One region of the Pedococcus sp. P5_B7 genome, then DNA from elsewhere that is predicted to be linked to it. Evidence: riboswitches for the same ligand, from Rfam matches in the RefSeq annotation. Region 1 holds a riboswitch; each other region holds the start of a gene.
The links. A riboswitch is a leader RNA that binds a small molecule or an ion and turns the genes downstream of it on or off. The one in region 1 is predicted to bind cobalamin.
Positions count from the first base shown of each region.

Region 1 (10,308 bases):
CCACCATCGCGTCGAGGGTGTTGGCCGCCCGGTAGGCAAGCAGGCCAGGCACGCCGAACAGGGCGCCGGCGACCAACGGCCCCACGACCGCGTCAGAGGTATTCTCGGCGACGGACTCAACGGTGGCGCGAGCGATCTCGTCAGGACCCAGACCACTCGGGTCACGACCTACCAAGTGCGTCACCTGGAGGCGTGCCCGCTCGATCTCGCCCCCCTCGAGCAACCGGGAGACTGTCAACGCCTCACGCCCGAGCGACCGTCCCCCGAGCACGGTCCAAGCAGTCACCGCGACCGCGAGCGCTTGAGCGAGCGGACGCTCACGGGTGAGCCGCTCAGCCGCGACGCCAACTGCCGCGGCGGAGCCGACGAGAACCGTCGTGAAGACCGCGCCCTGGCGCCGGCGGTTGGCATACAGCTGATCCTCCAGAGCGGTGGCCACGCGACCGAAGCCAGCGACCGGGTGCCCACGGCGCGGATCGCCGAGGAGCCTGTCGACGAGGAATCCAGCGGCGAGTCCGAGTGCGCGGCTCTGGGCGGGAGTCATCGGCTCAAGCGAGGTCGGACAGCAGGGCGACCTCACGCAGGAGCAGAGCGGCGGATCGCACCAGTGGGACTGCGGCCACCGCGCCACTGCCCTCCCCGAGCCGCATGCCGAGGTCGAGCAGCGGGACAAGCCCGAGCTTGTCCAGTGCGATCGACTGTGCGGGTTCCGTCGAGCGGTGACCCGCCACGAACCATGTCGCTGCCCCGGGAGCCAGTTGGTCGGCCATCACCGCTGCTGCAACCGAGATGAGCCCGTCGAGCAGGACGGGGACACCCGCCGACGCTGCGCCGGCCATGTACCCGGCGGACGCCGCTATGTCGGCACTGCCCAGCGCCGCCAATGCGTCGACGGGATCGAGCGAGCGGGCGGATACCCGAGCCAGGGCTTGCGCGATGACGTCCGTCTTGCGGGCGAGACCGGCGTCGTCGACACCGGTCCCACGCCCGGTGACCTCGCAGGCAGGCAGTCCGTAGGCGTACCCGATGAGGGCCGCAGCCGGCGTCGTGTTGCCGATGCCCATGTCACCGCTGATCAGCAGCTGCGCACCGGCGGCGATCTCCTCGGCTGCGACGGCGAGGCCGACACCGATGGCCTGTTCGGCCTGCTCCCGAGTCAGCGCGTCCTCGAGGTGGATCGCGCCGCTGGACTGGCGCACCTTCAGTGCCGTGACGGAAGTGGGGAGGTCGCTGAGGTCCTCCGCGACACCGAGGTCCAGCACGCGAAGGTGCACGCCGTGCTGGCGGGCCAGGGCGGACACCGCAGCCTGGCCGGCGACGAAGCCCCGGACCATCCCGGCGGTGATGCTCTTGGGGTAGGCGGAGACGCCGTGGTCGCTGACGCCGTGGTCTCCCGCGAAGATCACGGCGCGGACGTGCTCGACCGGCTCGGGTGGCACCGTGCCCTGGGTGGCGGCGAGCCAGGCGCCGAGCTCGCCCAGCTGTCCGAGGGCGCCCGTCGGGGTCGCGAGCGCCCGCAGACGCGCCTTCGCCTCGTCCCACACGTCGGCGGGTGGGGGCGAGACCTGCCCAAGCGACAAGGTCACAGCGCCGTCGCCAGATCGCGCGGCGCCGGCGTGCCGGTCTGCTGCTCGTGGAGTCTGCCGACCAGCGCAGCCAGAACCACGCCCAGGACGGCCCACATCGTGCCCAGCGTCAGCAGGGACGCCCGGCGGAAGTACCACAGGGTGTCGGCCGGGAAGTCGCCGATCTCGTTGACGATCGGCATGACCAAGCCCGCCACCACCACGACGAGGAGGTATGCCGCGGTCGCGATCACCACGGACTGGAACCCTCCGCGGGTCTTCAGCAGGTGCTGGGCAAGTGCGACCGCAGCAATGGCTGCCATGATCGAGATGAGCATGAAGCCGAAGAACAGGCCGGTTCGTGAGCCGATGGTGTCCTCGTTGCCGACGGCTGGGGGAGTGGCGGGGTACTTGAGGAAGGGGACGAACGACACCGCGATGAAGCCGAGCAGCGAGACCAGCAGGGTCGAGGCGCGCGGAGAGAACTTGCCTATGCGGCCGATGAGGCTCGCGGCAACCAGCGCCACGAGGCCCCCGAGCGCGGTGCCGCCGGCGATGGTCCCGGTGGCCAGACCCCAGGTCTTCTGGTTGGTCCGGGAGATGACGGTGCCATCCTCCTCATGGGTGTGGCCGGCGGTTGTTTCGTCGTGTGTGTGGGCGGGGGGCGCTTCGGAGGCCGCGTGGGACTCTTCGACGGCGATCGCCGCGTCGACCTGGGTTTCGCCGACGAGGTTGCCGACGCAGAAGGCGGCAAGACCGGCGATGAAGCCTGCGAGGAGCCCGCGGATGAGGATGTTGCGTGCGGTCATGGCTGTGATCCGTTCAGCGTGGAGGGCACACCAACCACCGCCGACCTGGGGTGGTCGGGCGGCTGGTGAGGGCGTCAGGCCTCAGTGGCAGGGAAAGCCGAGCAGGTGGCGTCCGTCGTGGACCCACTCGTGGACGGCGTTTCCGGAGGAGATGTTGACGGCGCCCTGGTCCGCGCTGACGAAGAACAGCGTGATCAGCGCCAGAAGACCGAAGAAGAGCGCCCACGGGGCGATCTGCACCATCGGGATGGTGGGGATCGCGATCTCAGGTGTCGCGCGAACGGACTGACTCATGTGTGCCTCCTGTGGGATGACTGCGTCCCGTGCGATGGGCGATCCTCGGTGCCGGGTCTGGCTTCACACGCTCACAGGTCGGAGGCGGGTGTCACAGTAGCGCGACTGCGCCGGAATCTCGCCGGCTTCCTGCACCAGGATCTCGCACACCGTAGCAGCCACTGAGGTTTGCGGGTCAACGACCTTGCCCAGGCATCTCACCCTCCGACTGCAGGCTGACGACGTCGCCGATGACGGTGATGGCAGGGGGTTCGACGGCTGCTGCAGCGGCACGGGCAGCAATGTCGGCGACCGTCCCGGTCACGACCCGCTGCCGGGGTGTGGCACCGTCGGCGAGGACGGCGGCGGGGCAGTCCGCCGGCATGCCGGCGGCGACCAGGGCTGCGGTGATCTCGGGCAGGGTTCTCACTCCCATCAACACCACGAGCGTCGTCCCTGACCGGGCGAGCGCCGCGTAGTCGAGGGTGCATTCGGCGTGACCTGGCGGCACGTGCCCGGAGATGACGGTAAAGCCCTGGGAGAGACCACGGTGCGTGACGGGGATGCCGGCCAGCGCCGGCACGGCGGTCGCCGACGACACCCCTGGGATGACCTGCACTGGCACGCCGGCCTCGGCGCAGGCCAGCACCTCTTCGCCACCCCGGCCGAACACGAAGGCGTCGCCGCCCTTGAGCCGCACGACATTGCGACCCGCCAGTGCGTGCTCCACGAGGAGGCGGTTGATCTTCTCCTGCGGGGTGGCGCGTCCGTGCGGCTCCTTGCCGACATCGATGATCTCCGCGTCTCGCCGCACCCACTCGAGGATGCCGGAGGATACGAGCCGGTCCGCGAGGATCACGTCGGCGCGTTCGAGGGCGTCGCGGCCGGCGACCGTCATCAAGCCTGGGTCGCCGGGGCCGGCGCTCACCAAGGTCACGGTGGCCGGAGTCGGCATCGGTTCGCTGCTCATCGCGTGGCATTCTCCACGCTGAGGGCGAGGGCGCTCAGCAGGGCCCCGGTCGCGGCTGCGGGACGGACGGCGATCCGGACCCAGGAGTCGTCCAGCCCGGGGAAGGTGTCGCAGCGCCGGACAGCGAAACCACGGTTGCGCAGCTGCGCATGGGTGCCCGGTCGAACTCGCGCGAGCACGAAGGGGGCGTTGCCCGGCACGTGAGGTATGCCGAGCGCGTCCAGACCCTGGGTCAGGCGGGCTCGGTCGCGGGTCAGCGCGACCGCGCGCGCCGATCGCTCCTGCACAGCTCTGGTGCTGGTGGTGGCGATCATGGCCGCGGCCGCGCTGGTGGACACCGACCAGGGCGGCTGTTGGCGACGCATGTCGGCCAACAGGTGGGGGTCGCCCACCACATAGCCGGCGCGCACTCCCGGGATACCCCACAGCTTGGTGAGGCTGCGCACGACGACCAGGCCCCTTGCCGAGACACCGGCCAGGGAACCGGGCTCCTGCGGCAGTGCGTCCATGAAGGCCTCGTCGACGACGACGATGCGTCCTGGTCGCAGGAGCCCGCGAATCACTCTCTCGTCGTGCAGGACCCCGGTCGGGTTCGTGGGGTTGCCGACGACCACCAGGTCGGCGTCTTCAGGCACCACCTCAACGGGGATGTGGAAGTCCTTCTCGGGTGGGCAGAACACGCGGGTGGGGGACAGGCCGGCCGCGGTGAGCGCCACTTCCGGCTCGGTGAACTGGGGATGGATGACGGTCGGGTGACGCCAGGGCCGGGCGCGGGCGATGAGAGTGAACGCCTCTGCCGCCCCGGCGGTGGCCAGTACCTCGGCCGGCGGCCGGCGGTGGGCGAGGCTGATGGCGTGCTCCGCCTGGGCCGCGTCGGGGTACCGGCCCACGCTGGTGAGGCTGTCCGTCAACGCCGCCGTGAGCCACTCCGGGGGTTCGCCGGCATACACGTTCACGGCGAAGTCGGCCAGGTGGCCGGTGAGTTCTCGGTCACCGTGGTGGCGCAGCGGTTCGACCACCTGGGTCGGTGTCGACACGGGCCCTGCCGAGGTCGTGGACGACGGCGTCACCATGGTCGGGGCGAGTGCCGGGCTGGGTGCGAAGGAGCGGGCCGCGTCGGCAAGACGGGTGGCCAGGGCGGGGTGTCCGGCCCAGTGCACGTGGAGGTACGACGCCGACAGGGTGTCCGACCCGAAGCCGGCGGGTGCACCGTCGAGCAGGAATGCGGGCCGGGTGCCGGTCGCGGGTGTGACCGACGTGCGGTGGAACTCGTGTCCGCGGATGAGGGTTCCCGAGGGGCCGGTGAGCTGGTCGGCGGCGACCGCCGCGGTCCGGTAGCCCAAGGTCAGCCGGGGAGTCATGGCTGCGTCGGCGGCGAGGGCGCCGACCATGGGGCGCCCGTCGAGGCTGCGGCACAGGTAGAGCAACCCGGCACACTCGGCGACCGTCGGCACGCCGGAGGCCACCGCGTCGAGGATGGTGGCGCGGAGGCGGTGGTTGGCCGAGAGCTCGCCGGCATAGACCTCGGGGAAGCCTCCGCCCAGGTAGAGGGCACGGACCCCGGGCGGGAGGTCCTCGTCGGTGAGCGGGTCGACGGTGACCACCTCACACCCGGCTGCTCGCAGGAGTTCTTCGGTCTCGGTGTAGCGAAAGGTGAACGCCCTGCCGCCGGCAACGGCTACCAGTGGCCTGGAGGCGCCACTGGGCGCCACCTCGGCAGCTGCGCTCCATGGCTCGCCTTCGAGGTCCGGAGCCTCTCGGGCCACGTCGAGCAGCAGGTCGAGGTCGATGGTGGCCGCGATGCGCTCGGCCAGCAGGTCCAGCGTGGCAGCGGCCTCGGGACGCTCTGCGCTCGGGACGAGCCCGAGGTGACGCGACGGGGCAACGATGCCGTCGTCGCGCTGGAGCACTCCGAGCACGGGGAGACCATTGCCGGCGAGTGCGTCCAGCACCTCCCGGGCATGCCGCTTCGAGCCTGCCTTGTTGAGCACGACACCCGCGATCCGCACCGAGGGGTCGAAGGTTCGCATGCCGTGGACGACGGCGGCCACGGATCGGGAGGCTTGCGACACGTCGACGACCAGGACCACCGGCGAGCCGGTCAGGGCTGCCACGTGTGCGGTCGACGCGAAGCCAGCCCCACCGAGCTGGCCGTCGTACAGACCCATCACGCCTTCCACGATCGCGACGTCGGCACCGACGGCACCGTGAAGCAGCAGGGGGACGACGCGCTCCTCGCCGACAAGGAAGGGGTCGAGGTTGCGGCCTGCCCGACCTGTGGCCAGTTCGTGGTAGCCGGGGTCGATGTAGTCGGGACCGACCTTGTGTCCGCTGACGACGTACCCGCGACCGCGCAGTGCGGCCATGATCCCGGTCGCGATGGTCGTCTTGCCGTGTCCGGAGGCGGGTGCTGCGACCACGACGCGGGGCAGCTTCATGCGCCGGTCACCACTCGATCCCCTTCTGGCCCTTCTGCCCGCTCTCGAACGGGTGCTTGACCTGGGTCATGTCGGTGACGAGGTCTGCCAGCTCGACCAGGCGGGGATGCGCGCGCCGACCGGTCACGATCACGTGCTGGTGTCCGGGGCGTTCCGCGAGCGTCGTCAGCACGTCGTCCAGGTCGACCCACCCCCACTCGATCAGGTAGGTGAACTCGTCAAGGACGTAGAGGTCGTGCCGCTCGTCAGCCAGTCGACGCTTGACTTCGGCCCACCCCTCGGCTGCTGCGGCGGCGTGGTCGTCTTCGGTGCCTTCCTTGCGGGACCAGGACCAGCCGGCGCCCATCTTGTGCCACTCCACCGGGCCGCCCTCGCCGGTCTCCTCGTGCAATGCGCCGAGACGCTCCAGAACGGTCTGCTCGCCGATCCGCCACTTGGCGGACTTCACGAACTGGAACACCCCGATGTCCCAGCCCTGGTTCCAACCCCGAAGGGCTAGCCCGAAGGCACCGGTTGACTTCCCCTTGCCGTTGCCGGTGTTGACGACGAGCAAGGGTCGGTTGCGACGCTGTCTGGTGGTGAGCCCGTCATCGGGGAGCGCCGGCACTATTCCCTTCGCCATCAGGCCGCTCCTCCTGCGACTGCGCGGGTCCCGGCGCGTGCAACCGCGGTCAGTGCTGCGGCATCGACCTCGTCCACCGGTAGGTGGATTGCGCCCAGCAACTCGGCCAGACGCCTGGCCTGGCCCATCCGGAACCGGCCGCTCTCGCAGTCAACGACCACGGACGACAAGCCGGTGCTGCCGAGCTCGGCCGCGGCGCGATGGGCGCGGCCCATGGCGTCCGGCCCGTGGGTTGCCCGACCGTCGGTGACCACCACCAGCAGTGGCCGGCGGCGCGGATCGCGGATCCGCTCGACCCTGACCACGTCTGTTGCCTTCAGGAGCGCCTCGGCCAGCGGGGTCCGCCCGCCGGCCGACAGGTCGCGCAGCCGAGCCACGGCGATCTCGACCGAGCCGGTCGGGGGCAGGGCCAGCTCGGCCCGCTCTGCGCGGAACGTCACGAGCCCCACCTTGTCGCGTCGTTGGTAGGCGTCGGTGAGCAGGGAGAGGATCGCCGTCTTCACGGCGGTCATCCGCCGGCGGGCGGCCATCGAACCGGAGGCATCGACGCAGAACAGCACCAGGTTCGACTCGTGACCCTCCTTGACCGCGATCCGCAGGTCGTCCGGGCGCAGGAGGAGACGGCCGTCACGGCGGCCGCGGGCTGCTTGGGCCGGCGCCGCGGCGCGGATGGTCTCGAGCAGATGCAACGTGCCGGTGTTCTCGGTAGGACGCGTGGCACCGATCCTGCGGCCAGTCTCGGTGATCGCTCGTGACCGACGTCCCGACTGTCCGACTCCGACTCCTTTGGCCGTGAGCAGTCGGGGGCGGTAGGTCTCACCCGTGGGCGCTGTCGTGGCGGATGCGCCACCCGTCGGTGCCTGGCTGTGCGCGTCAGCCCGCTCTGGGGCGTCGGCAGGTTCGCGGGGTTGGTCAGGGGCTGTCTTGCCGGCCTCGGGAGTCCCATCGGGAGTCCGATCGGGATCAGACCCCGGCTCGGGGTCCGGCCCCTGATCGGGTTCGGGCTCAGTGCCCGGGCCTGGGTTCGGATCGGGGTCCGGGTCCGGGTCGGGGTCCGGATCGGGGTCGCTGTCGGGGTCGTCGAGCAGCTGGTCGAGCAGTTCCTCATCGATGCCGGGAGCGTCGAACGGATTGCGTCGCCGACGATGCGGCAACGCGAACCGGGCGGCCACCTTGATGTCCGCGGCCTCGATCCCCGTCCGGCCCTCCCACGCGGCGTGCGCCGCGGCCGCGCGAGCGGTCACGATGTCAGCACGCATGCCATCCACTTCGAAGGCGGCACAGATCTCGGCGATCCGGAGCAGGGTCGCATCGTCGAGCACGACGGCCGGGAGCAGCGCTCGTGCCTTGACGATGCGCTCGCGCAACTGCTGCTCGTCGTCGGCGAACCGGGCGTCGAAGGCGACCGGGTCGGCGTCGAAGGCGAGTCGGCGACGCACCACCTCGGCACGCAGGTCCGGCTGCCGCGCCGCCGCCACCTGAACGGTCAGGCCGAACCGGTCGAGCAGCTGCGGGCGTAGTTCGCCTTCCTCGGGGTTCATGGTGCCGATGAGGACGAAGCGGGCGGCGTGCTCGACCGAGACACCGTCTCGCTCGACGGAGACCCGGCCGGTCGCGGCGGCGTCCAACAGCACGTCGACGAGGTGGTCGTGCAGCAGGTTGACCTCGTCGACATACAGGATCCCGCGATGCGCACGTGCGAGGAGGCCCGGCTCGAACTCGGCGACACCGTCGGCGAGGGCGCGCTGCAGGTGCAACGAACCGAGCACTCGGTCCTCTGTGGCGCCCACGGGCAGCTCCACGAGCCGCACCGGACGGGACTGGATCGTGGCGTCCGCGTCGAAGGGTGCGTCGGGGGACAGCGGCGCAGGGTCGGCAGGGTCGGAGGAGAACCGGTCGCCTGCGACGACGTCGATCTCCGGGAGCACGGCCGCGAGCGCACGGACCGCGGTGGTCTTGGCCGTTCCCTTCTCACCCCGCACCAGGACTCCACCGATCTCGGGCGAGATCGCGGCAAGGAGCAGGCCGAGGACAAGGTCGTCGGAGCCGACGACGGCGGACAACGGAAAGTGAGTGGGATGCTGTGGTGGCATTGGGGGCTCCCGCGCTCTGTGCCAGCGATGCGCCGAACGCGGTTGCGTCCGTAGCCCAGGCGCCGAGGCCGGTCTTCGGACTTCCCGGAAGATGTTCCGGGTCACCGCAGCGGGCCCTGTGCCGGATTCTCACCGGCTTCCCGATTCTCCCTGACCGCAGAACTGTGACGTCCAGCAGCTTGGGCACCTCGGGCCTGGAGCACCGGAGTCTAGGGCCTGGCTCGCGAGACGGTCACTGCGCGTGGTGGCGTAGCGTGACCTGCCGTGACCCTCGCACCACGCCGTCCGCGATTGCCCCGTCAGTGCGGGAGCCTGGGGTGCTGAAGGTGCAGGTGGTGGGCATCGGCGCCGACGGCTGGGCGGGGATGGGCGAACCGGCACGGAACCTGGTCCAGACAGCCACCGTCGTGCTGGGCGGTCAACGGCACCTGGAGCTCCTGCCGGACGTCCCGGGTCAGCGCCGGGTCCCTTGGCCCACACCGCTGCGCGAGGGACTGCCCGGCTTGGTCGCCACACTCGACGGCACCGTCGTGGCCCTCGCGTCAGGCGACCCCCTGCTCTCCGGCGTCGGTTCCACCTTCGTGGAGGTGCTCGGTGCAGAGGCGGTCACGGTCATCCCGGCCGTGTCCTCGGTTGCGCTGGCCCGAGCTCAGATGGGGTGGGCTGCCGAAACCACCGAGGTCCTTCGAGATGCGGGCACGCTGGTGCGCCACCTTGCCCCCGGCCGGCGGATCCTGCTGCTGTCCAGCGACGGGTCGACGCCCGCCAGCGTCGCGGAGATGCTTAGGCACCAAGGGTTCGGCGCGAGCCAGCTCACGGTGCTGGCGAACCTCGGCGCCGACGACGAGTCCACGCACAGCACCACGGCCGAGGAGTGGGCCGGTGAGGCCCCACCACTGCACGTGCTCGCCATAGAGTGCGCCGGCTCCACGACGCTCGGCCTGCTCGCCGGCCTGCCGGATGAGGCGTTCGAGCACGACGGCCAGCTCACCAAGCGTGACCTTCGCGCCAGCGCGCTGGCGCGGCTCGCCCCGCAGCCCGGCCAGCTCCTCTGGGACGTCGGCGCTGGTGCGGGTTCGGTGGCCATCGAGTGGCTGCGGGCCCACAGGACATGCCAAGCCCTCGCAGTCGAGCGGTCGGCGGAGCGGGCCGAACGCATCGCGCGCAACAGCGTGAGCCTCGGCGTCCCCAGCCTGCGCGTCGTGGTGGGGAGCGCACCAGAGGCACTGGCTGGTCTTCCTACCCCGGACGCCGTGTTCGTTGGTGGTGGGGCCACGACGCCAGGGCTGCTCGAAGCGTGCTGGTCGTCGCTCGCACCGGGAGGGCGGCTGGTCATCCACGGGGTCACGATGGAGACGGAGGCCCTTCTCGGGCAGTGGTATGCCGGTCGCCGCGGTGAGCTCGTGCGGCTCTCGGTCGAACACGCGTCGCCGCTCGGTGACTTCACCGGGTGGACACCGGCCCGCACGGTCACGCAGTGGGCTGGGAGGAAGTCGTGACCGTCCACTTCGTGGGCGCCGGCCCGGGCGCGGCCGACC
Region 1 is NZ_JBFULM010000005.1:262,953-273,260, forward strand. Features, by position in the region: gene ACXJKD_RS13515 (cobalamin biosynthesis protein) at 1-544, opposite strand, end outside; gene cobT (nicotinate-nucleotide--dimethylbenzimidazole phosphoribosyltransferase) at 549-1,586, opposite strand; gene ACXJKD_RS13525 (CbtA family protein) at 1,583-2,374, opposite strand; gene ACXJKD_RS13530 (CbtB domain-containing protein) at 2,456-2,668, opposite strand; gene cobA (uroporphyrinogen-III C-methyltransferase) at 2,844-3,617, opposite strand; gene ACXJKD_RS13540 (cobyrinate a,c-diamide synthase) at 3,614-6,055, opposite strand; gene cobO (cob(I)yrinic acid a,c-diamide adenosyltransferase) at 6,063-6,677, opposite strand; gene ACXJKD_RS13550 (magnesium chelatase subunit D family protein) at 6,677-8,740, opposite strand; cobalamin riboswitch at 8,820-8,976, opposite strand; gene cbiE (precorrin-6y C5,15-methyltransferase (decarboxylating) subunit CbiE) at 9,088-10,269, shown strand; gene ACXJKD_RS13560 (cobalt-precorrin-4/precorrin-4 C(11)-methyltransferase) at 10,266-10,308, shown strand, end outside.

Region 2 (10,308 bases), on a different contig from region 1:
CCGTTCGCGTCGATCACCGGCAGCGCGGAGATGTGGTGCTCCGCCAGGACACGCACCGCCGCGTCGAGGGCCGAGACGTCCCTGACCGAGACGACCTCACGGGTCACCAGCTCACGGACCAGCATCGTTCGCTCCTCTCACCGACGAGAGGTGCATCGTGATCGGCACCCCTTCGTCCCTCGAGCCTGGGTCCACGACGCCCGCCACGACAGGGTCCTTCGTCCCTGCCCGTTGCGGATGTCGGTGCAGCGCCTAGATTGGGGATGACCGTCCCGCCGCTCGAAGGAGAACTCATGGCCACCACCCGCACCGCCGTCGCCCACTGGGAGGGCTCCCTCTTCGAGGGCGCCGGCAAGGTCAACCTCGAGTCATCCGGGGTCGGGACGTTTGACGTGTCATGGCCCGCGCGAAGCGAGGAGCCGAACGGGAAGACGAGCCCAGAGGAGCTGATCGCTGCAGCGCACTCGAGCTGCTTCAACATGGCCCTGTCCCTGGTCCTCGACAAGGCCGGCAACCCCCCGACCTCGCTGGACACCACCGCCAGGGTGACCTTCCAGCCGGGCACCGGCATCACCGGAAGCGCCCTCTCCGTCGTCGGCAACGTCCCCGGTATCACCGCCGAGCAGTTCGAGGAGGCGGCCCAGGACGCCAAGGCCAACTGCCCGGTCAGCCAGGCGCTCAAGATCCCGATCACGCTGGAGACGAGCTTCACCGGCTGAGGCCGGGGGCTCGGTCGAGTCAGGAGCGCAGAGCCGTGATGGACGCCTGGTGGGTGTCCGACGCCGGGCTCGAGGAGCACGACGTCAGGCAGGTCGACGACCTCCTCCGCCGCGACGACGGCTTCGTCTGGGTGGACGTGCCCGACTTCGACGACGCGGCCGAGGCCCTCCTGCGCGACCACTTCCACGCCCATCCGATGGTCGTGAAGGCTTGTCGCGAAAGGAACTTCGTGCCGTCCGTGCACGGCTACGAGCACCACACCTTCGTCATCGTGCACACCCCGCTGGCCGGCGAGGGCGGCCACGTCCACATGCTCGAGCTCGACCAGCTCGTGGGCCGCCGTTACCTCGTGACCGTGCACGGGCCGCGCAACCCGGCGGTCGCGCTCTCCGATGCGACGGAGGAGACCCGCACCGTCCAGGAACGGATGCGGGCGGGGCGGTTCCGGCCCAAGACCCCGAGCGAGCTCTCCTACGCGATCGGGTCGGCGGTGGCGCGGCGGCAGAGCGCGGCGGTCAAGGACGTCGCGAGCCGGCTTCCGGCCCTCGAGATGCGGGTCATGGGCTCGGACTTCCACCAGCCCGAGGAGCTGCTCGAGGAGCTCTTCCTCCTCCGGCACGAGCTGCTCATCTCACGCACCCAGGCCGGCCAGGCGCACGAGATCTACGGGCGACTGGCCTCGCTCGAGCGGTTCGCCAGCGAGGAGTCGCAGCGCCACGCACGCGACCTGTCGGAACAGTTCGACCGGGTGCGCAGCCTCGCCGACGGCGAGAGCCAGTTCCTCTTCGGCGTCATCGAGCTCTACCAGACCAGGGTCACCACGAAGATGACCGTGGCGATGGAGCGGCTGGCCGTCATCGCGGCGATCACCCTGCCGGTCACCGCGATCGCGTCGATCTACGGCATGAACGTCATCGTCAACGGCAGCACCCACTGGGTGCAGCTCATCATCGTGCTCGTCGTGATGGCCTCGATCAGCCTGTGGCTGCTGCGCTGGGCGCGGCGCCAGGGCTGGTGGTGAGCCAGCCCCGGCGCCCACTCATGCAAAAGGCGAGTTAGCGCCAGTCCACGTCCTGCAGCTCCATGAACGCCAACGGGTTCTTGGAGCCGTACTCCGGCTCGAGCCCCAGCTGCTCCAGCCGGCGGTCGGCCACCGACTCGAGGTAGGTGCGCATGTCGGTCGTCGAGAGCCCCGCCACTCCCCCGCCCAACAGGTCCTGCGCGAACTGGGCCTCGGCGTCGACGGCGTCACGCATCATCGCCCGCACCTGGTCGGCGAGCTCGTCGTCGAAGAGGTCCGGCTCCTCACGGCGCACGGTCTCGACCACGTCGAACGCGAAGGCCATGTGCATCGACTCGTCGCGGAACACCCAGTTGGTGCCGCTCGCGAGACCGTTGAGCAGGCCGCGCGAGCGGAGGAAGTAGACGTAGGCGAACGCGCCGTAGAAGAACAGCCCCTCGATGCAGGCCGCAAAGCAGATCACGTTGAGCAGGAACGCCCGGCGGTGCTCCTTGGTCTCCAGCGAGTCGAGGTCGAACACCGAGTCGATCCACCGGAAGCAGAAGTCGGCCTTGTCCTTGATCGACGGGATGTTGTCGACCGCCGCGAAGGCCTCGTGCCGCTCCTTCTCGTCGGGCACGTAGGTGTCGAGCAGGGTCAGGTAGAACTGCACGTGCACGGCCTCCTCGAACAGCTGACGGCTCAGGTAGAGCCGGCCCTCCGGAGAGTTGATGTGCTGGTAGAGGTTGAGCACCAGGTTGTTGGCGACGATGGTGTCGCCGGTGGCGAAGAACGCCACGAGCCGCCCCACCAGGTGTCGCTCGGCCGCCGTGAGTCGCTGCAGGTCCTTGAGGTCGGAGTGCAGGTCGACCTCCTCGACGGTCCAGGTGTTCTTGATGGCGTCGCGATAGCGCTCGTAGAACTGCGGGTAGCGCATCGGCCGCAGGGTGAGGTTCATCCCCGGGTCGAGCAGCATCTTCTCGGTCGTGCTGGTGACAGTCATTCGCAAGCCTCACAGGTCTCGGGGTTCTCGAGGGAGCAGGCGATCGCTGCCTCGTCGGTCAGGATGGTGGGAACCAGCGCGGTCGCTGGGGTGGCCCTCACACTGGTGGTGGTGGCCTGCTGGATGCGGGTCGCCGGGCGCGACCTCAGGTAGTAGGTCGTCTTGAGCCCGGCCTTCCACGCGTAGAGGTACATCGAGCTGAGCTTCCCGATCGTCGGCGACGCGAGGAACAGGTTGAGCGACTGGCTCTGGTCGATGTAGGGCTGGCGGGCCGCGGCGAGCTCGATGAGCGACTTCTGGGGCAGCTCCCACGCGGTGCGGAAGAGCACCCGCACGTCCTCGGGGATCTCGGCGATGCCCTGCACCGAGCCGTCGCTGCGCTTGATCGCCTCGCGCACCTCGGGGGTCCACAGCGCCCGCGCCTTCAGCTCGCGGACCAGCGCCGTGTTGACCTGGAGGAACTCTCCCGACAGCGTCTCGCGCTTGAACAGGTTGGACACCTGCGGCTCGATGCACTCGTAGGCGCCCGCGATCGACGCGATGGTGGCCGTCGGCGCGATGGCGATGAGCAGTGAGTTGCGAAGTCCGTTCTCCTTGATGGCCTTCCGCACCAGCTCCCAGCGCTCCGTCTGGGTCGGGGTGACGTCCCAGAGGTCGGGCTGCAGGTCACCGCGCGCCGCGCGCGTCTGCTCGTATGCCGGGTGGGCGCCATGGTCGGCGGCCAGCTGGCTGGAGCGCTCCAGGGCCGAGAGGTAGACCTCCTCGGCGATTCGCGTGGACAGCTCCTTCGCCTCGGGCGAGTCGAACGGCAGCCGCAGCGCGAACATCACGTCCTGCAGCCCCATCACGCCCAGCCCCACCGGGCGCCAGCGCGGGTTCGACGCCGCGGACTCCTCGCTCGGGTAGTAGTTGATGTCGATCACGCGGTCGAGGTAGGTGACCGCGGTACGGACCGTCGCGCGCAGCTTCTCCCAGTCGACGGCGTCGCGACCTGGGGTGAGGTGCTGGGCGAGGTTCACCGAGCCGAGGTTGCAGACGGCAGTCTCGTCGTTGCTGGAGACCTCGATGATCTCGGTACACAGGTTCGACAGGTGCACGACCGGGGCTCCCGGTCGCTGGTCGTCGCTGGTCTGGTTGCAGGTGCGGTTGCTGGCGTCCTTGAAGGTCATCCAGCCGTTGCCCGTCTGGGCCAGGGTCCGCATCATCTTGCCGTAGAGCTCCCGCGCGCTGACCTGGCGCACGAAGCGCCCGTCGCGCTCCGCCGCGGCATACGCCTCCTCGAAGGCCGGCCCCCAGAGGTCTGGCAGCTCGGGCACCTCGTTCGGGTCGATCAGGCTCCACTGCTCGTCGGCCTCGACACGACGCATGAACTCGTCGGGCACCCAGTTGGCGAGGTTGAGGTTGTGGGTGCGCCGGGCGTCCTCGCCGGTGTTGTCGCGCAGCTCGAGGAACTCCTCGATGTCGGGGTGCCACGGCTCGAGGTAGACGCACGCGGCACCCTTGCGACGACCGCCCTGGTTGACCGCCGACACCGACGAGTCGAGGGTGCGCAACCAGGGGACGATGCCGTTGGAGTGGCCGTTCGTGCCGCGGATGAGCGCCCCGCGTGACCGCACCCGCGACCACGAGATGCCAATGCCACCAGCGAACTTCGAGAGCTTCGCGACCTGCGCGTAGCGGTCGTAGATCGACTCGAGCTCGTCCTGCGGGGAGTCGACGAGGTAGCACGACGACATCTGGGTGTGGCGGGTGCCGGAGTTGAAGAGGGTCGGCGAGCTGGGCAGGTAGGCCAGCGACGCCATCAGCCGGTAGAACCCGATGGCCTCCTGGGGCGTGTGCGACAGCCCGCAGGCGACGCGCAGCATGAAGTACTGCGGCGTCTCCAGGACCATCCGGGTGTCGGGGTGGCGCAGCAGGTAGCGGTCGTAGACGGTGCGCAGCCCGAAGTACTCGAACCGGCGGTCGTTGGTCACGTCCACCGCGTGGTCGAGCTTGCGGGCGTTCGCCTCGACGAAGGCAGCGGTCTCGTCACCGATGAGCCCCTCGAGGTGGCCGAGCCGCACGGCCTGGCTGAACGACGCGATCTGCTGACCGCGCACCTCCTTGTCGATGTAGTTCGACAGGAGGCGGGCGGCCAGCCGCGAATACTCGGGCTCTGCGGCCGTCATCTCCGCAGCGGTCTGGATCGACAGCCGGTCGAGCTCGGCGGTCGTGGCCCCGTCGTAGAGGCCGCTGATGGTGCGGGTGGCGATGGCCATCGGGTCGACCTCGGTGAGGTCGTCGCACCAGCGCTCCACCGCCCGGACGATCTTCATGACGTCGACGGGTTCGCTGTCGCCGTTGCGCTTGCGCACGGCCATGCTGGCGCGGCGGGGCGCCTGGGACTCGGTGGCCAGGGGTCCGGCCTGTCGTCCCGTCGCCGGGTCCTCGATGACCTCGGTGGTCGTGTCGGTCACTGCTCTCTCCTCGCGAGCGATTCGGTGCCGCGGGTCGAGGAGGGGACGACGACACAGCCACCGCCTCCGGGAACCGGGGTGCAAGTCGACTGTGCATGTCGTGTGACCCGCCCTCGAGGCCACGACTCACCGCACACGGCGTGTGCGGTCGCTGGCAGGTCTTCGGACTCGCGGACCTTCGCCTCGGCGACCGTGGTGAGCCCTGGCGAGCTCGGTCGTCGACGCGGTTCCTACTGGCCGTCGCTTCCCACCCGCGTGGTGCGAGCAGTGCTTGATGACGGCGGTCGTTTCCGCTTACCGCTGCGGGGCAGTCCCGGATTCGCACCGAGTTCCCTCTTGCCCCGGAGACCGATTGCGCGGCCTCCGGACCAGCAAGAGACACCATATGCGGGTGGTGGTGCGAATCCTTGGCACCACATGTTGGGTCCGCGTGTCGCGTCCCTAGGATTGCCGCCATGCCCCGCGCCACCCCTCCCCTCCTCGGGGGCGCAGCGCTCGGGCTGGTGCTCGGGCTGGTGCTCACGGCGGTGCTCGCAGGCTGCTCCACCACGCCCGGCGGCGACGGCGCCACGACCGCGGGCGGCGCGGCATACCCCCGGTTGACGCCGACCTGCGCGCGGGCGACCTCGACCGGGAAACCGCCCGTGGTGACGGTCGCGCAGCTCAACCGGATCGTCGCGGGCCTGGACCTCCCGCTCTGGCAGGCCGGTGACATCGGAGCCAGCGCACGCCTGCCCGACGACCGGATCGTCTGGGTGTTCGGCGACACCGTGCGCGGCGACGGCATCAGCCCCCGCATCGTCGCCAACTCCATGCTCGTCACCAGCGGCCTGTGCACGTCACAGGTCGAGGCGACCGGACAGGGACCGGTGATCCCGGACCGCTCCGACGGGGTCGTGCACTGGCCGATGTCCGTCGTGTCCCTGTCGCGGCCCGACGGCGACGTCCTCGTCGTCGTCTCCGCCCGCATCCGTCGGGGCGCGGCGGGCGGCCTCGACTTCACCTACCTCGGGAGCAGCGCCACCCTCTTCGACGTCACCCCCGGGGGTGCGCCCACCCTGCGGCAGCAGCTCGACATCACCCCTGACAGCACCGCCGCCGACCAGGTCAACTGGGGGTCGGCCATGACGGTCCGGGGTGGCTGGCTCTACGTCTACGGCACCCGCCTGCCCAGCAAGGACTCCTTCGGACGTGCCCTGTATGCCGCCCGCGCACCTCTGGCCGACGCGCGCGACCGCGCGACGTGGCAGTTCTGGGACGGGACGACCTGGGTGGGCGAACAGGCACGGGCGGCGGTCGTCCTGCCCGCCCGCGGAGGTGTCTCACAGACCTTGTCGGTGGACGTGCTCGACGGCCGGTTCGTCATCGTCTCCAAGCGAGACGGCGACCTGGGCAACGCCGTCTACGCCTGGTCGTCCGACTCCCCCGTCGGCCCGTGGGCCGCCCAGCGGGGCGCGCGGGCGGACTTCCAGGACCCCTCCGGGCAGCTCAAGTACGCGCCGCTGGCCCACCCCGGCATCGCCTTGGCCGATGGCAAGCTCCTGATCTCGATCTCGCGCAACACCACCGACTTCAGCCGGTTGCTCACCGACCCGTCGCTGGGGCGTCCGGTCTTCGCGGAGATCGACCGGCCCTGACCTGCGGCCGGCCCTTGCCGTCGCGACGGCCGCGGACGACGATGGCGGTCGTGGATGCGCCCGCGTTCCGGATCTGGCCACCGGTGGCCCTGGGGCTGCCGCTCGCTGCGGGGCTCTTCCTCAGCGCGGCCACGGACGACCCCGTCTCGATCACCGGCTCGGCCGTCCGGTGGGTCGGTTGGGCGCTGGTCGTCGCGTTCGTGCTCTGGAACGGGTGGACACTGGCCCACATGGCGACGCACCGCACTGCGGTCCTGCCCGGCGGCGCCACCGTCCTGGTGCTCCAGTCGGGGCCGTTCCGGCTGAGCCGGAACCCGCTCTACCTGGGGCTCATCGCGTTCGACGTCGGGTGGGCGCTCCTCGCGCACTCGTTCTGGGCGTTGGTGTTCGTGCCGTTCGGCGTCGCCGCACTCTGGTGGGGGGCGATCCGCCCGGAGGAGCGTTACCTGGCGGGCAAGTTCGGCGCGGAGTACGACGCCTACCGGTCCCACGTGCGGCGATGGGTCTGAGCCCATGACGAGCATGATGGAGCGCCTCACGGAGGCCCAGAACGCCCACGACGCCGACCGCTTCGCGTCGCTCTTCGCCGAGGACTACGTCAGCATCACGCCGGCGCACCCCGGCCGCGCGTTCCGGGGGCGGGCCCAGGTGCTGGCCAACTGGACCTCCGTCTTCGAGGGGGTCCCCGACTTCCACGCCGAGCTGCTGGCCTCCAGCGGCGATGGCGAGACCGAGTGGGCGGAGGTCGACTGGCGCGGGCACCACCTCGACGGCTCCGGCTTCGCCATGCGGGGAGTCGTCGTCGTGGCCGTCCGCGACGGCCTGATCGCCGAGGGCCACCTCTACGTCGAGCCGGTGGACGTCGACGGCGACGACATCGAGGCCGCGGTCGAGGAGCTCTACCGACCGCCTAGGACGTGACCCGCACCGGCAGCTCACGGCCCAGGAGGGCCGCGAGGCGGGTGCCCTCCTCCTCGAGGGCCGCATCGGGTCGCGTCGTCCCGTCGAGCCAGCTGACCGTGAGCTCGTCGCCCCGTCGCGCCCAGGTCCCACACACGACCCCTCCGCGGGTGACGGGGTTGGCCTTGCGGGTCATCAGGTCGCGGCGCGCTGGCGGTGTCACGTGCTCGTCCTTGGTCCCCGGGCCGAGGACCCACTGGTCGTGGCCGGGCAGGAACCGCACGGCGTCGGTGGGCCGGGCCGCCTCCAGCGCGTCGACGTCCTCGCGCAGGACGTGCGCCACCGTGCCGTCGACGTCGACCGGCACGAGCCGGTCGCCGAGGCCGTCCAGCCAGCCGGTCAGCCGTCTGCGTCCGGCACTCAGGCCGCTGCCGAGCCAGTACTGCACGTGCTCGACCGTCGCCGGACCATAGGTGCGCAGGTAGGCCGTGATGGCCGCCGGGCCCGCGACCTCGAGGTCCGGGATGCCTGCCCACCGTGCGTTCGTGTCCAGGCGCTGGAAGGTGGCTCGTCCGTCGCGCGGTGGGCCGAAGCCCATGTCGCCCTGCCAGGTGAGCGGCTTGATGAGGGTGCCGGCACCCTCGTCGAAGACCGGTTTGAGATGCCGGTATGCCGCCTGGCTGGTCACGGTGTCGCCCAGCTCGGCGAGGGTCAGCGGCCCGTCACCCAGCGCCTCACGCACGGCCGCCCTGAAGTCGGGCCACGCCTCGGGCGCGAGGCGGTAGTAGTCCACCCAGCTGGGCAGCTCCCACTGCCGGCCCGCCGTTCGCAGCGCCAGGTACGCGCCGCCGTCGTCGGGCGACAGGTAGTGGACGGCACCGCGGAAGGCGAAGACCTTGATGACCGTCCCCGCTGCCAGGGCCTGCGCCAGCTCACCGGGCCGGGAGGTCGTCCGGCGGGTCCGCACCGCGAGCTCGGCGAGCGACTCGTCCATCGACGGCACGGCGCCGAGCCGACGGACGACCCCGGCGACGGACTCCGATCCCACGGGGTCGAGCAGGTGTCGCTCCAGCCGCCAGGCCAGCGCCTGCGCCCAGGACACCGAGACCTCGGTCGACGTGCTCATGACCGGAGCCTCGCACGAGTTCCGGACGGAAGGCTCCCTGATGCCCTGATGCCCCGGGGCGGGTCGCGAGCAGATGGGCCACGATGAGTTCGGCAGCCGTCGTCGGTCTGTATCCGTGCCTGACCGCATCCGACCACCACCTCGACCGGGAGAAGGACATGACAGCCACCTACACGTTCGACGTCTTCAGCAGCCTGGACGGCTTCGGTGCCGCCAGCGGCGACTGGACCGGCTACTGGGGCAAGCAGGGTCCGGAGCTGCTCGGCCACCGGCTCGACCTCTACACCGAGGACCAGCACATGGTGTTCGGCGCCACCACCTTTCGCGCGTTCACGGAGATGCTGTCGGCCAGCACCGAGGACTCCGACGTGCGTGACCCGTGGGTCACCCGCATGGTGAACCTCCCCGCGACGGTGGTGTCGTCCACCCTCGAGGGGCCACTGGACTGGCCGGACGCCACGATCGCGAGGGGCGATGCGCTCGACGTGGTCGCCCGCCTCAAGGAGGAGTCGACGGTGCCCCTGCGCTCGCACGGAAGCCTCGCGATGAACCGGGCCCTCCTGGCGGCGGGCCTCGTCGACCTCGTGCAGGTGACACTGTTTCCGGTCATCACCGGCCAGACCGGTCTGGGCCCGATCTTCGGGGGTGCGGCCGACTTCGACCTGGAGCTCGTCGAGCACCGGACCCTCGACCACGACATCCAGGAGCTCGTCTACCGTCCGACGCTGCATGGCTGACCACGAGTCCGCAGACCCCCGCGCGGCGGCCGACCGCCTGCGCCGGGAGCGCGACGAGGTGCAGAGCCGCCTGGCCAGCATGACGACCGATCTCGAAGCCCTCTTTGCCGCATCGGCCGACTCCAACGCCGACGACGAGCACGACCCCGAGGGCCAGACCATCGCCTACGAACGATCCCAGCTCTCGTCCCTCATCCAGGCGGCCCGCGAGCACCTGTCCGGCATCGAGGCGGCCATGGTGCGCCTCCACGACGGGAGCTACGGTCTCTGCGAGGTGTGCGGAGAGCCCATACCCGCCGCGCGGCTCGAGGCCAGGCCAACCGCACGCACCTGCATCGCCCACGTCCAGTCCATCAGCTGAGGAGAGCACGGATGTCCATCACCCGCGTCCACAACCTGTCGATCTCGCTCGACGGTTTCGCCACCGGCGAACCACAGTCCCTCGAGGCGCCCTTCGGCCACGCCGGTCAACGGCTGCACGAGTGGATGTTCGCGACCCGGTTCGGGGACGCGGAGGGGGGTTCGCTCGGGGCCGACAACGCCTTCGCCGAGCGGCACACTCCCGGCATCGGTGCGGAGATCATGGGCGCCAACAAGTTCGGGCCGCCCGGCTGGCACGACGACCCGGAGTGGAAGGGCTGGTGGGGACCCAACCCGCCGTTCCACACGCCCACGTTCGTGCTGACCCACCACGCGAAACCCCCGATGGAGATGGAGGGTGGCACGACG
Region 2 is NZ_JBFULM010000011.1:37,956-48,263, forward strand. Features, by position in the region: gene ACXJKD_RS19915 (CBS domain-containing protein) at 1-125, opposite strand, end outside; gene ACXJKD_RS19920 (OsmC family protein) at 294-719, shown strand; gene ACXJKD_RS19925 (magnesium transporter CorA family protein) at 758-1,741, shown strand; gene ACXJKD_RS19930 (ribonucleotide-diphosphate reductase subunit beta) at 1,776-2,723, opposite strand; gene ACXJKD_RS19935 (ribonucleoside-diphosphate reductase subunit alpha) at 2,720-5,179, opposite strand; cobalamin riboswitch at 5,316-5,567, opposite strand; gene ACXJKD_RS19940 (DUF4185 domain-containing protein) at 5,635-6,816, shown strand; gene ACXJKD_RS19945 (methyltransferase family protein) at 6,867-7,325, shown strand; gene ACXJKD_RS19950 (nuclear transport factor 2 family protein) at 7,330-7,737, shown strand; gene ACXJKD_RS19955 (DNA glycosylase AlkZ-like family protein) at 7,727-8,842, opposite strand; gene ACXJKD_RS19960 (dihydrofolate reductase family protein) at 9,001-9,579, shown strand; gene ACXJKD_RS19965 (TraR/DksA family transcriptional regulator) at 9,572-9,940, shown strand; gene ACXJKD_RS19970 (dihydrofolate reductase family protein) at 9,952-10,308, shown strand, end outside.
Region 2: it holds a riboswitch for cobalamin, as region 1 does, so the genes downstream of both, ACXJKD_RS19935 (ribonucleoside-diphosphate reductase subunit alpha) here and ACXJKD_RS13550 (magnesium chelatase subunit D family protein) in region 1, are expected to answer to the same signal.

Region 3 (10,308 bases), on a different contig from region 1:
GTGGCGTCCTTGTCCTTGAGGATGGCGATCACCCCGATGATCCTCGCGAAGTTGAACGAGTCCTCCAGGGCGGCTCGCAGCGCCAGCGCGCCGGCGGGGTTGTGCGCCGCGTCGACGAGGACGGTGGGCGAACGCCGCACGATCTCCAGCCGCCCCGGCGAGGCCACGGCCGCGATGCCCGCCCGGACGGTGTCGGGGTCGAGGCGCTGCTCGCCGCCGCCGAGGAACGCCTCGACCGCCGCGATGGCGAGCACCGTGTTGTGGGCCTGGTGCGCACCGTGCAGCGGAAGCAGCAGGTCCTCGTACTCGCCACCGAGGCCGCGGACCGAGATCTGCTGGCCACCCACGGCCACCTCACGCGTGAGCAGGCCGAAGTCGTTGCCCTCCAACGCGATCCGTGCGCCCACGGATTCCGCTCGCTGGGCCATGATCTCGGTGACCTCCGGCTCCTGCACGCCGATGACGGCCAGGGCATCGGCCTTGATGATCCCCGACTTCTCGTCAGCGATCGCCTCCACCGTGTCGCCGAGCATGCGGGTGTGGTCGAGGCTGACCGGCGTCACGACGGCCACCTGGCCGTCGGCGACGTTCGTCGCGTCCCACGCCCCGCCCAGCCCGACCTCCACGATGGCGACGTCGACCGGCGCGTCCGCGAACGCGGCATACGCGATGGCCACGAGCATCTGGAAGTAGTTCATCCGCGGGCGACCGACCTCCGCGGACTGGGCGTCGACGATCTCGACGAACGGCAGCACCTCGTCGTAGGCCGCGATGAACTTCTCCGGGCTGATCGGCACCCCGGACAGGGCGATCCGCTCACGCATCGAGTGGAGGTGGGGCGAGGTGAAGCGCCCGGTCTTCAGCCCCATCTCGCGCAGCAGCGAGTCGATGATCCGCGTCGTCGAGGTCTTGCCGTTGGTGCCGGTGAGGTGGATGACCGGATAGCTGCGCTGGGGGTCGCCGAGAAGGTCCATCACCGCACGGATCTGGTCGAGGGACGGCTCGATGTCGGTCTCCGGCGCGCGAGCGTCGATGGCCTGCTCGACCTCACGGAGCCGTTTCATGACCTCGAGGTTGTGCGCGGCCTCGCGCTGGGCGGTATCAGGAGCAGGCATGCCCCCATCCTCCCGCAGCGACCACCCCCGACGCGAAACGGGCGGCGGTCGCAGAGGACCGCCGCCCGTTTCGTCCCGCAGCGTCAGTTCACAGCTTCATCACCTTGATGCGCACGGGCTCACCGTCGCCGACCGTCGCGCTGACGACGTCGGCGCGCTCCGGCAGGGCCTCGAGCTGCGGTGCGGACCCGAACTGGCTGGCCAGCGTCTCCTCGACGATCAGGGCCTGGTGGGCCACCGTCGCCTCCCAGACCGCCTGGGAACCGGTGACGGTCAACGAGATCCGGTCGGACACGTCGAGCCCGCCGTCGCGCCGGGCCTGCTGGACGGCCCGCACGATGTCGCGAGCCAGCCCCTCCTGCGCGAGCTCGGGCGTGACCAGCGTGTCCAGGACGACGACGCCGCCGCCATTGGGCAGCAAGGCGCGGCTGTGCCGCTCGTCCTTCTCCCCGAGGAAGGCCTGCTCGAGGGTGAACTCGCCCTCCTGCAGCACCATCCCGCCGGCCTGCACGGTGCCGTCCTCGTCCACCGACCAGTCGCCCGACTTCGAGGCCTGGATGACCTTCTGCACCTCTCGGCCGAGTCGGGGCCCGGCCACCCGGGCGTGCACGGTCAACCGCTGGTCGACCGCGAACGCGGCCGCGGCCGGGTCGCTCTCGTCGATGAGGGTGACCTGCTTGACGTTGACCTCGTCGGCGATGATCGGCGCGTAGGCCTTCAAGGCGGCGGCGTCGGCCACCACCACGGTGAGGTCACCCAGCGGCAGCCGGGTGCGGAGCCCGTCGGCCTTGCGCAGCGACGAGGCGACGGAGCAGACGTCGCGGACCCGGTCCATCGCCGCCACGAGCGCGTCGTCGGCGGGCAGGTCCGAGGCCTCGGGCCAGTCGGTGAGGTGCACGGAACGGCCACCGGTCAGGCCGCGCCAGATCTCCTCGGTCACCAGGGGGAGCAGCGGCGCCGTCACGCGGCACAGCACCTCCAGCGCGGTGTAGAGGGTGTCGAACGCCTGCTCGGCAGCACCGCCGGCTCCACCGCCCGCCGTGGTCGCGGTGTCCCAGAACCGCTCGCGCGAACGGCGCACGTACCAGTTGGTGAGCACGTCGAGGAAGCCACGCGTCGTCTCGCACGCCGACGCCACCTCATACCCGTCGAGCTGGGTCGTCATCGTCTCGACGTACTGGCGCAGCTTGGCCAGCAGGTAGCGGTCGAGCGGGTCGGTGGAGGCCGTGGACCACCTCGCCTCGTACCCGCTCCCACTCGCACCAAAAGCGTTGGCGTACAGCGAGAAGAAGTACCAGGTGTTCCACAGCGGGATGATCACCTGTCGCACGCCGTCACGGATGCCCTGCTCGGTGACGATGAGGTTGCCACCGCGCAGGATCGGGCTGCCCATGAGGAACCAGCGCATCGCGTCGGCGCCGTCGCGGTCGAATACCTCGCGCACGTCGGGGTAGTTGCGCAGCGACTTCGACATCTTCTGCCCGTCGGAGCCGAGCACGATGCCGTGGCAGATCACCGAGCTGAAGGCCGGGCGGTCGAACAGCGACGTCGAGAGGATGTGCAGCATGTAGAACCAGCCGCGGGTCTGCCCGATGTACTCGACGATGAAGTCGGCCGGGAAGTGGTGCTCGAACCACTCGGCGTTCTCGAACGGGTAGTGCACCTGGGCGTAGCTCATCGAGCCGGAGTCGAACCACACGTCGAGGACGTCCTCGACGCGGCGCATCGTCGACTGCCCGCTGGGGTCGTCCGGGTTGGGCCGGGTCAGCTCGTCGACGAACGGGCGGTGCAGGTCGACCTGGCCGTCGGCGCTGCGGGGCAGCCGACCGAAGTCGCGCTCGATCTCCTCGAAGGACCCGTAGACGTCGATCCTCGGGTACTGCGGGTCGTCGGAGCGCCACACCGGCACCGGGCTGCCCCAGAACCGGTTGCGGGTGATCGACCAGTCGCGGGCGTTGTCGAGCCACTTGCCGAACTGGCCGTTCTTGATGTGGTCCGGGGTCCAGTCGATCTGCTCGTTGAGCTCGAGCATGCGGTCCTTGAACTTGGTCACCTCGACGAACCAGCTCGAGACCGCCTTGTAGATCAACGGCTGCCGGCAGCGCCAGCAGTGCGGGTAGGAGTGGTCGTAGGTCTCCCGGCGGACCAGGACGGTGCCGTCCGTGACCGAGCCGTGGTCGGCCTCGCCGCGGGTGGCGGCCTTGAGGTGGTCGATGATCGGCAGGTTCGCGTCGAACACGAGCATGCCCTCGTACTCGGCGACCGGGAAGGTGAAGCACCCGTCCGGGCCGACCGGCATGACCGGCTCGATGCCCTCGCGGTCCGTGACGATCTTGTCGTCCTCACCGAACGCCCCGGCGCTGTGGACCAGCCCGGTGCCGTCGCTGGTCGTGACGAAGTCGGCCTCGACCACGCGGTGGGCGTTCTCGTGACCCTCGTAGTAGTTGAACGGCGGCGTGTAGGAGCGACCCATCAGGTCGCGACCCTTGAGCCGCTCGACGACGAAGGACTCGACGTCGGCCTTGGGGTCGCCGAACAGGTCACGCGCATAGCTCGGGAGGCGCTCCGCACCGATGACGTAGCGCTCGGCGCTGCCCGTGGGGACGGCCGACTCCACGACGACGTAGTCGATGTCGGGGTGGACCATCACCGCCAGGTTCGACGGCAGGGTCCAGGGCGTGGTCGTCCAGACCAGGGCCAGCTCGCCGGTGTCCAGCCGCACGCCGACGGTGACGGCCGGGTCCTGCCGCATCTGGTAGACGTCGTCGTCCATCCGCAGCTCGTGGTTCGACAACGGCGTCTGGTCGTTCCAGCAGTAGGGCAGGACGCGGAAGCCTTCGTAGATCAGGCCCTTGTCGTGCAACGACTTGAACGCCCAGATGACCGACTCCATGTAGTCGGGGTTGAGCGTCTTGTAGTCGTTGTCGAAGTCGACCCAGCGGGCCTGGCGGGTGACGTACTCGCGCCACTCCCCCGTGTACTTCAGCACCGACTGCCGGCACTTGGCGTTGAACTCCTCGATGCCGATCTCGAGGATCTCGTCCTTGGTCTTGATGCCGAGCTGGGCCATCGCCTCGAGCTCGGCGGGCAGGCCGTGGGTGTCCCACCCGAACCGTCGCTCGACCCGGCGCCCGCGCATCGTCTGGTAGCGCGGGATGAGGTCCTTGACATAGCCGGTCAGCAGGTGGCCGTAGTGCGGCAGGCCGTTGGCGAACGGCGGGCCGTCGTAGAAGACGAACTCGTTGTCGCCGTTGGTGCCGGCCGACCGGTTCTCCACCGACGCGATGAAGGTGCCGTCCTCGTCCCAGTACTTGAGGATGCGCTCCTCGATCTCCGGGAAGCGCGGGGACGCGGGAACGCCCGAGGAGGTGCCCGGGGCGTCGCTGGAGACTGTGTCGCTCGAGACTGTGTCGCTGGAGACCTTGGGATAGGTCATGGTGTCGGCGGTCCTCACATCACTCGTGTTCTCACACGAGGACGACGTCGCCGGGTTTCCCGACGGCACCGCGGTGCCACCTCGCTTGCCGTGCCCCGCGTGCTGACGCACGCGGCATACGGCCGCTCTTGCCCAAGGTTGTGACGGACCCACCCGTCCGGTTCTAGTGAGCCGGGTGTCCTGCGTATGCCGCGGGGCGCCCTGCCGTTCTTCCGGAGGCTCCCCGGTGATGGCCGGTTCGACGCCTGTGCACCCCAGTCTAGCCATCCGTGACGAAGGGCACGTGCGCACGGCCGGAGGACGCCGTCGTGCGGTGTAGTCTGAGCGGCGTTGCCCTGAGGTCCCCGACCGCATGGCGACACCACGACGCGACACCAGGGGAAGCCGGTCAGATGCCGGCGCTGACCCGCAACCGTAGGCCGCCTGAAACGCGGCAAGCCGGAACACCTGGTACGCGAAGCGGCTCCATTTCCGTCGAGGTACGCGGGGCGGAGCCCGGACACCCAGTCCGAGGCCGCCCCCCGATGTCGCTCCAGCGACGCCGGGGGTCTTTCACGTTCTGGTGCCGGTGCACCGTCGCGACACCGTTCGCATTGAAGAGGCACCATGCACCGCACCCTTCGCACCGCCCGTCCGGCGGCGGCGCTCGCCCTGGCCCTGGCGGCCAGCCTGGTCGTCCCCGGCGCGGCGTTCGCCGGCACGACCGAGCCCACCGGCACGACCACCGGCACGAGCTCGAGCACCACCACGCCGTCGACGTCGACGTCGACGTCGACGTCGACCTCCACCTCCACCGAGTCGGCCACGACGTCGACCACCACGCCGCCCTCGACGACGACCACGACCCCGTCGAAGCCGAAGACCGCGGCGAGGTCCAAGGCCCTGGCCGCGACGTCGGAGCGGATGCCGTTCGGCACGGGGTCCACCCTGCGAGCGGCCCTGGTCCCGGGTGACCCCACCGACCAGGCCGCGTACGCCGCCGGCTTCATCGTGCGCACCCTCGCCGCGCGCGACGACCACTACAACTACCCCGCCTCGACGTTCTTCGACGGTGGCAACACCATTGACGCCGTCCTGGCGCTGGACGGCGCAGGCGCCGGCCTCGACCAGGCCGACGCCACCACCGACTACCTCGCCGCACACGTGAACGACTACGTGGGCTACCCCGACCCGCCCGGCTCCCCGACCGCCGAGACCTACGCCGGCCCGCTCGGCAAGCTCGTCCTCGGCGTGGTCGCCCAGGGCGGCAACCCCACCGCCTTCGGTGGGCAGGACCTCGTCGCCCGCCTCGAGGGCCTGATGACCGTTGGCGGTCGTTTCTCGGACAAGTCCAACTTCGGCGACGCGACCAACCCGAGCGGCGACTACTCCAACACCATCGGGCAGGTCCTCGACATCATCGCCCTCGGTCGCGCCACGGGCTCGGTGCCGGACGCCGCTGGGAACTACCTCCTCGACCAGCAGTGCGACGACGGCGGGTTCCGCGGCAACCTCGACGTCGCGGGTGCTGCCTGCTCCAGTGACGCGGACGCGACCGCCTTCGCCGCCCAGGCCCTCGTCGGCCTGCTGGGCGCGGACGACCCCGCGACCGTGGACGCGCTCGAGTGGCTCTCGTCGCACCAGGCGCCCAACGGCGGCTTCCTCAACGACGACGGTCAGTACAACGCCAACACCGCGGGCGTCGCAGCCCAGGCCTTCGCCGCGGGCGGCCTCGACGCCGAGCTCGCGAGCGCCCAGGACTTCCTGGCCGGTCTGCAGTTCGACTGCTCCTTCGCCGCCGGCCTCCGCGGCGGCATCGCCTTCACCGCGGCCGACCACGCCACCCTCAAGGCTGCCCCGACGACGGCTGCGGCGATCGACCGCGCGCTGCGGGCCACGCCCCAGGCGACCCTGGGCCTGGCCGGCGACTCGCTGCTGACGGTCACGGCTGACGGGGCTGCGGCCACCGCGCCGACGCTCGACTGCCGCACGACCACCACGACGACCACCTCTCCTGCGTCGTCCACCACGAGCACGTCCTCGACTCCCTCGACGGGGAGCAACGACCCGGCCGACCCCGGGTCGGCCACGCCCGGCTCGCTGGCCCTCACCGGCACCGACGTGGCGGCGATGACCCTGCTGGGCGCACTGCTGCTGCTGGCCGGTGCCGGCGCGATCGTCCTGGCCCGGCGCAAGGGCGTGCACGCCTGATGCGGCTGGTCGCGCGCTTCGTCGCCATTGCCGGTCTGGTGGTCGCCGGCGGCCTCGCCCTCCCGGGCGGGGCCGCCCAGGCGGCGGCCTGCAGCAGCTCGACCGGCGTGACGGTGGTGATCGACTACGGCTCGAGCAGCAGCACGCTCTGCGCCGCGGACGACACCTCCGCCATGAAGGTGCTCACAAAGGTCGCCACCGTCGTGAGCCCGGTCCAGTACCCGAGAACGGTGGTCTGCAAGATCAACAGCGTCCCTGCCGACCAGTCCTGCCAGCGGATGCCTCCGGCCAGCGCCTACTGGGCCTTCTTCCACGCACCCCGTGGCGGATCGTGGACCTACAGCAGCTCCGGCGTGGCGGACTACAACCCAGCGGCCGGCAGCGTGATCGGGTTCGCGTTCGGCTCCGGAGGGGCTCCCAGCAGCCCTCCGCCCGCCGCAGCCGCACCCAAGCCGTCGCCGAGCCCGTCCTCGTCGTCGAGCCGGCCGCCCGCCCCCAAGCCGAAGCCGAAGCCCACGACGACCACCCCCGCGCGTCCCGGGAGCTCGAGCACCTCGACCGGGTCGACGCCGGCAGCCGGGAGCAGCTCTGCTGCCGGCTCGGTGACCAAGCCCGGCGCGAAGCCGTCGACCACGACCCCGGGCAGCACGACCACCACGCCGCCGACGGGTGGCGCCACCACGGGCACGACGCCGTCGACGGACTCGACCGGCGACAGTGCGAGCACCGCAGCGGCCCAGGGGGACTCGACGGACTCGGGCTCGCCCACCACCCTGCTCGCCGGCCTCGGCCTGGTCGCGTTGGTCGGCGCCGGCGCGGCCTACGTCGCGATCCGTCGCCGAGCCACCAGCTGAGGACCGTGCGCACGGCCGGCTCCCCGCTGTCCCGACACCTCCACCCGGTCGCCTGGTGGGTGTGGGCGATCGGGCTGGCGGTGGCCTGCTCACGCACCAGCAACCCGGTGCTGCTCCTGCTCGCGGTGACCGTCGCCAGCCTGGTCGTCGCGGCCAAGCGCGGCAGCTCGCCGTGGGCACGGGCCTTCCGCCTGTACCTCGTGCTCGGGGCGGTCATCATCGTCCTGCGGGTACTCCTGCACGTCGTGGTGGGCTACAAGTTCGGCAGCACGAGGCTCTACCAGCTGCCCAGCATCGAGCTGCCCGGCATCACCCTCCTCGGCCCGCTCTACCTCGAGGGCCTGCTGGCGGCGGCGGTCGAAGGGCTGCGGCTGGCCAGCCTGATCGCCTGCATCGGCGCGGCCAACGCGCTGGCCAACCCCAAGCGCCTCCTCCGGGCCCTCCCGAGTGCCTTGCACGAGATCGGCACCGCCGTGGTCATCTCGGTCACCGTCGCGCCGCAGCTGGCCGAGAGCGTTCAGCGGGTCCGGCGGGCCCGAGTCCTGCGCGGCGAGGGTGGCACCGGGATCCGGTCGGTCGGCCGGGTCGCGCTGCCCGTCCTCCAGGACACGCTGGACCGGTCGCTCTCCCTCGCCTCGGCGATGGACTCGAGGGGGTACGGCCGCCGGACCGAGCAGTCACCGGTCACGAGGAGGGTCACCGCTGCGCTGACCCTCACCGGGCTCCTGGGCGCCGGCATCGGGATGTACGGCCTGCTCGACAGCACCGCGCCCGCGGTCATCGGCCTGCCCATGCTCGTCCTGGGCCTGGCCCTGTCGGCGATCGGCATGTGGGTCGGTGGGCGGAGCGTGCAGCGCAGCGTCTACCGGCCCGACCCGTGGGCGGTGCCCGAGTGGCTCGTCGCCGGCTCGGGTCTGCTGGCCGCGGTGCTCGTGGTCGTGCAGTGCGCCCGGGCGCCGGGCACCCTCGTCCTCCCCCTCGAGCCGCTGGCCGCCCCCGCGCTGCCGCTGCTCCCCGTCGTCGGCATCCTGGCGGCGGCCCTCCCGGCGTTCGTCGCCCCCGACCCACCGGTCGCGCGGCGCGGAGACCCGCGATGAGCCGCCCCGTCGACCCGCACGCCCCGGTCGTCTTCGACCGCGTCAGCATCCGCTATGCCGGGAGCCCACGTCCCGCGATCCGCTCGGTGTCGTTCGCGCTCCAGGAGGGTGAGCTCGTCGTCGTCACCGGCCGCACGGGCTCGGGTAAGTCGACCCTGCTCGGCGCCGTGAACGGCACCGTCCCCCACTTCACCGGGGGTCACCTCTCGGGCCGGGTCACGGTCTTCGGCCACGACACCCGCACGCACCGACCACGGGACCTCGCGGGCGTCGTCGGCGTCGTGCGTCAGGACCCGCTGGCGGGCTTCGTGACGGACACCGTGGAGGAAGAGCTCGCCTACACGCTCGAACAGCTGGCCCTCGACCCGGCCGCCATGCGCCGCCGGGTGGAGGAGGTGCTCGACCTCCTGGGGATCGCCGACCTGCGCGACGCACCCCTGCGCGACCTCTCGGGCGGGCAGCAGCAGCGGGTCGCGATCGGGTCGGTGCTCACGGCGAACCCGCGGCTCCTCGTCCTCGACGAACCCACCTCGGCCCTCGACCCGACCGGTGCCGAGGAGGTGCTCGCGACGCTCTCGCGGCTCGTGCACGACCTCGGCCTGACCGTCCTGCTGTCGGAGCACCGGCTGGAGCGGATCGTCGGCGCGGCCGACCGGGTCATCGAGGTGCACGACGACGGCACGGTCAGCGACGGCCGGCCGAGCGACGTCATGGCCACCTCGGCCCTCGCGCCACCGGTGGTCCACCTGGGGCGCTGGGCCGGCTGGGACCCCCTGCCCCTGACGGTCCGGGATGCCCGGCGCGCAGCCAACGCCCTGCGGGCCGAGCTCATCGAGACGGGTCCCGCCGGCACCGCCGACCCCAGCCGGCGCGCGCTGCCCCAAGGAGCCGCGCGGCTGGTCGCGTCTGCCCTCTCTGTCACCCACGGGACGGTGGCCGCGGTGCGCTCCGTGGACCTGGCCCTACGCGACGGCGAGGTCGCAGTCCTCATGGGCCGCAACGGTTCTGGCAAGTCCTCCCTGCTCTGGGCACTCCACGGCAGCGGCCCCCGCAGTGACGGTGCGGTCACCGTCGTCACGGCCACCGGCGCGCGGGTCGACCCCGCCACGGAGGCACCCCGCACCCGCCGCAGCCACGTCGGGCTGGTCCCCCAGAGCGCCCCCGACCTGCTCTACCTCGACTCGGTGCGCGCCGAGTGCCAGCAGGCAGACCACGAGTCAGGAGCCGCACCGGGCGCGACGCGCGCCACGCTCGACCGGCTCGCACCCGGCATACCCGACGACCACCACCCTCGCGACCTGTCCGAGGGGCAGCAGCTGGCCCTGGTGCTGGCGATCCAGCTCTCCGCGTCGCCCGGGGCGCTGCTCCTCGACGAACCCACCCGGGGGTTGGACTACCCCGGCAAGGCCGCCCTGGCCGAGGTCCTGCGCGACCTCGCCGCAGCCGGGACCGCCCTGGCGGTGGCGACCCACGACGTGGAGTTCGCCGCCACGGTGGCCGACCGGGTGGTCGTGCTGGCCGAGGGGACGGTCGTCGCGGACGGGACGGCCACCGACATCCTCTGCGACTCCCCCGCCTTCGCACCGCAGGTGGCCAAGGTGCTCGCCCCCGCGCGG
Region 3 is NZ_JBFULM010000007.1:75,428-85,735, reverse strand. Features, by position in the region: gene ACXJKD_RS16395 (bifunctional folylpolyglutamate synthase/dihydrofolate synthase) at 1-1,115, opposite strand, end outside; gene ileS (isoleucine--tRNA ligase) at 1,204-4,551, opposite strand; cobalamin riboswitch at 4,929-5,056, shown strand; gene ACXJKD_RS16385 (hypothetical protein) at 5,158-6,741, shown strand; gene ACXJKD_RS16380 (hypothetical protein) at 6,741-7,595, shown strand; gene ACXJKD_RS16375 (energy-coupling factor transporter transmembrane component T) at 7,601-8,692, shown strand; gene ACXJKD_RS16370 (ABC transporter ATP-binding protein) at 8,689-10,308, shown strand, end outside.
Region 3: it holds a riboswitch for cobalamin, as region 1 does, so the genes downstream of both, ACXJKD_RS16385 (hypothetical protein) here and ACXJKD_RS13550 (magnesium chelatase subunit D family protein) in region 1, are expected to answer to the same signal.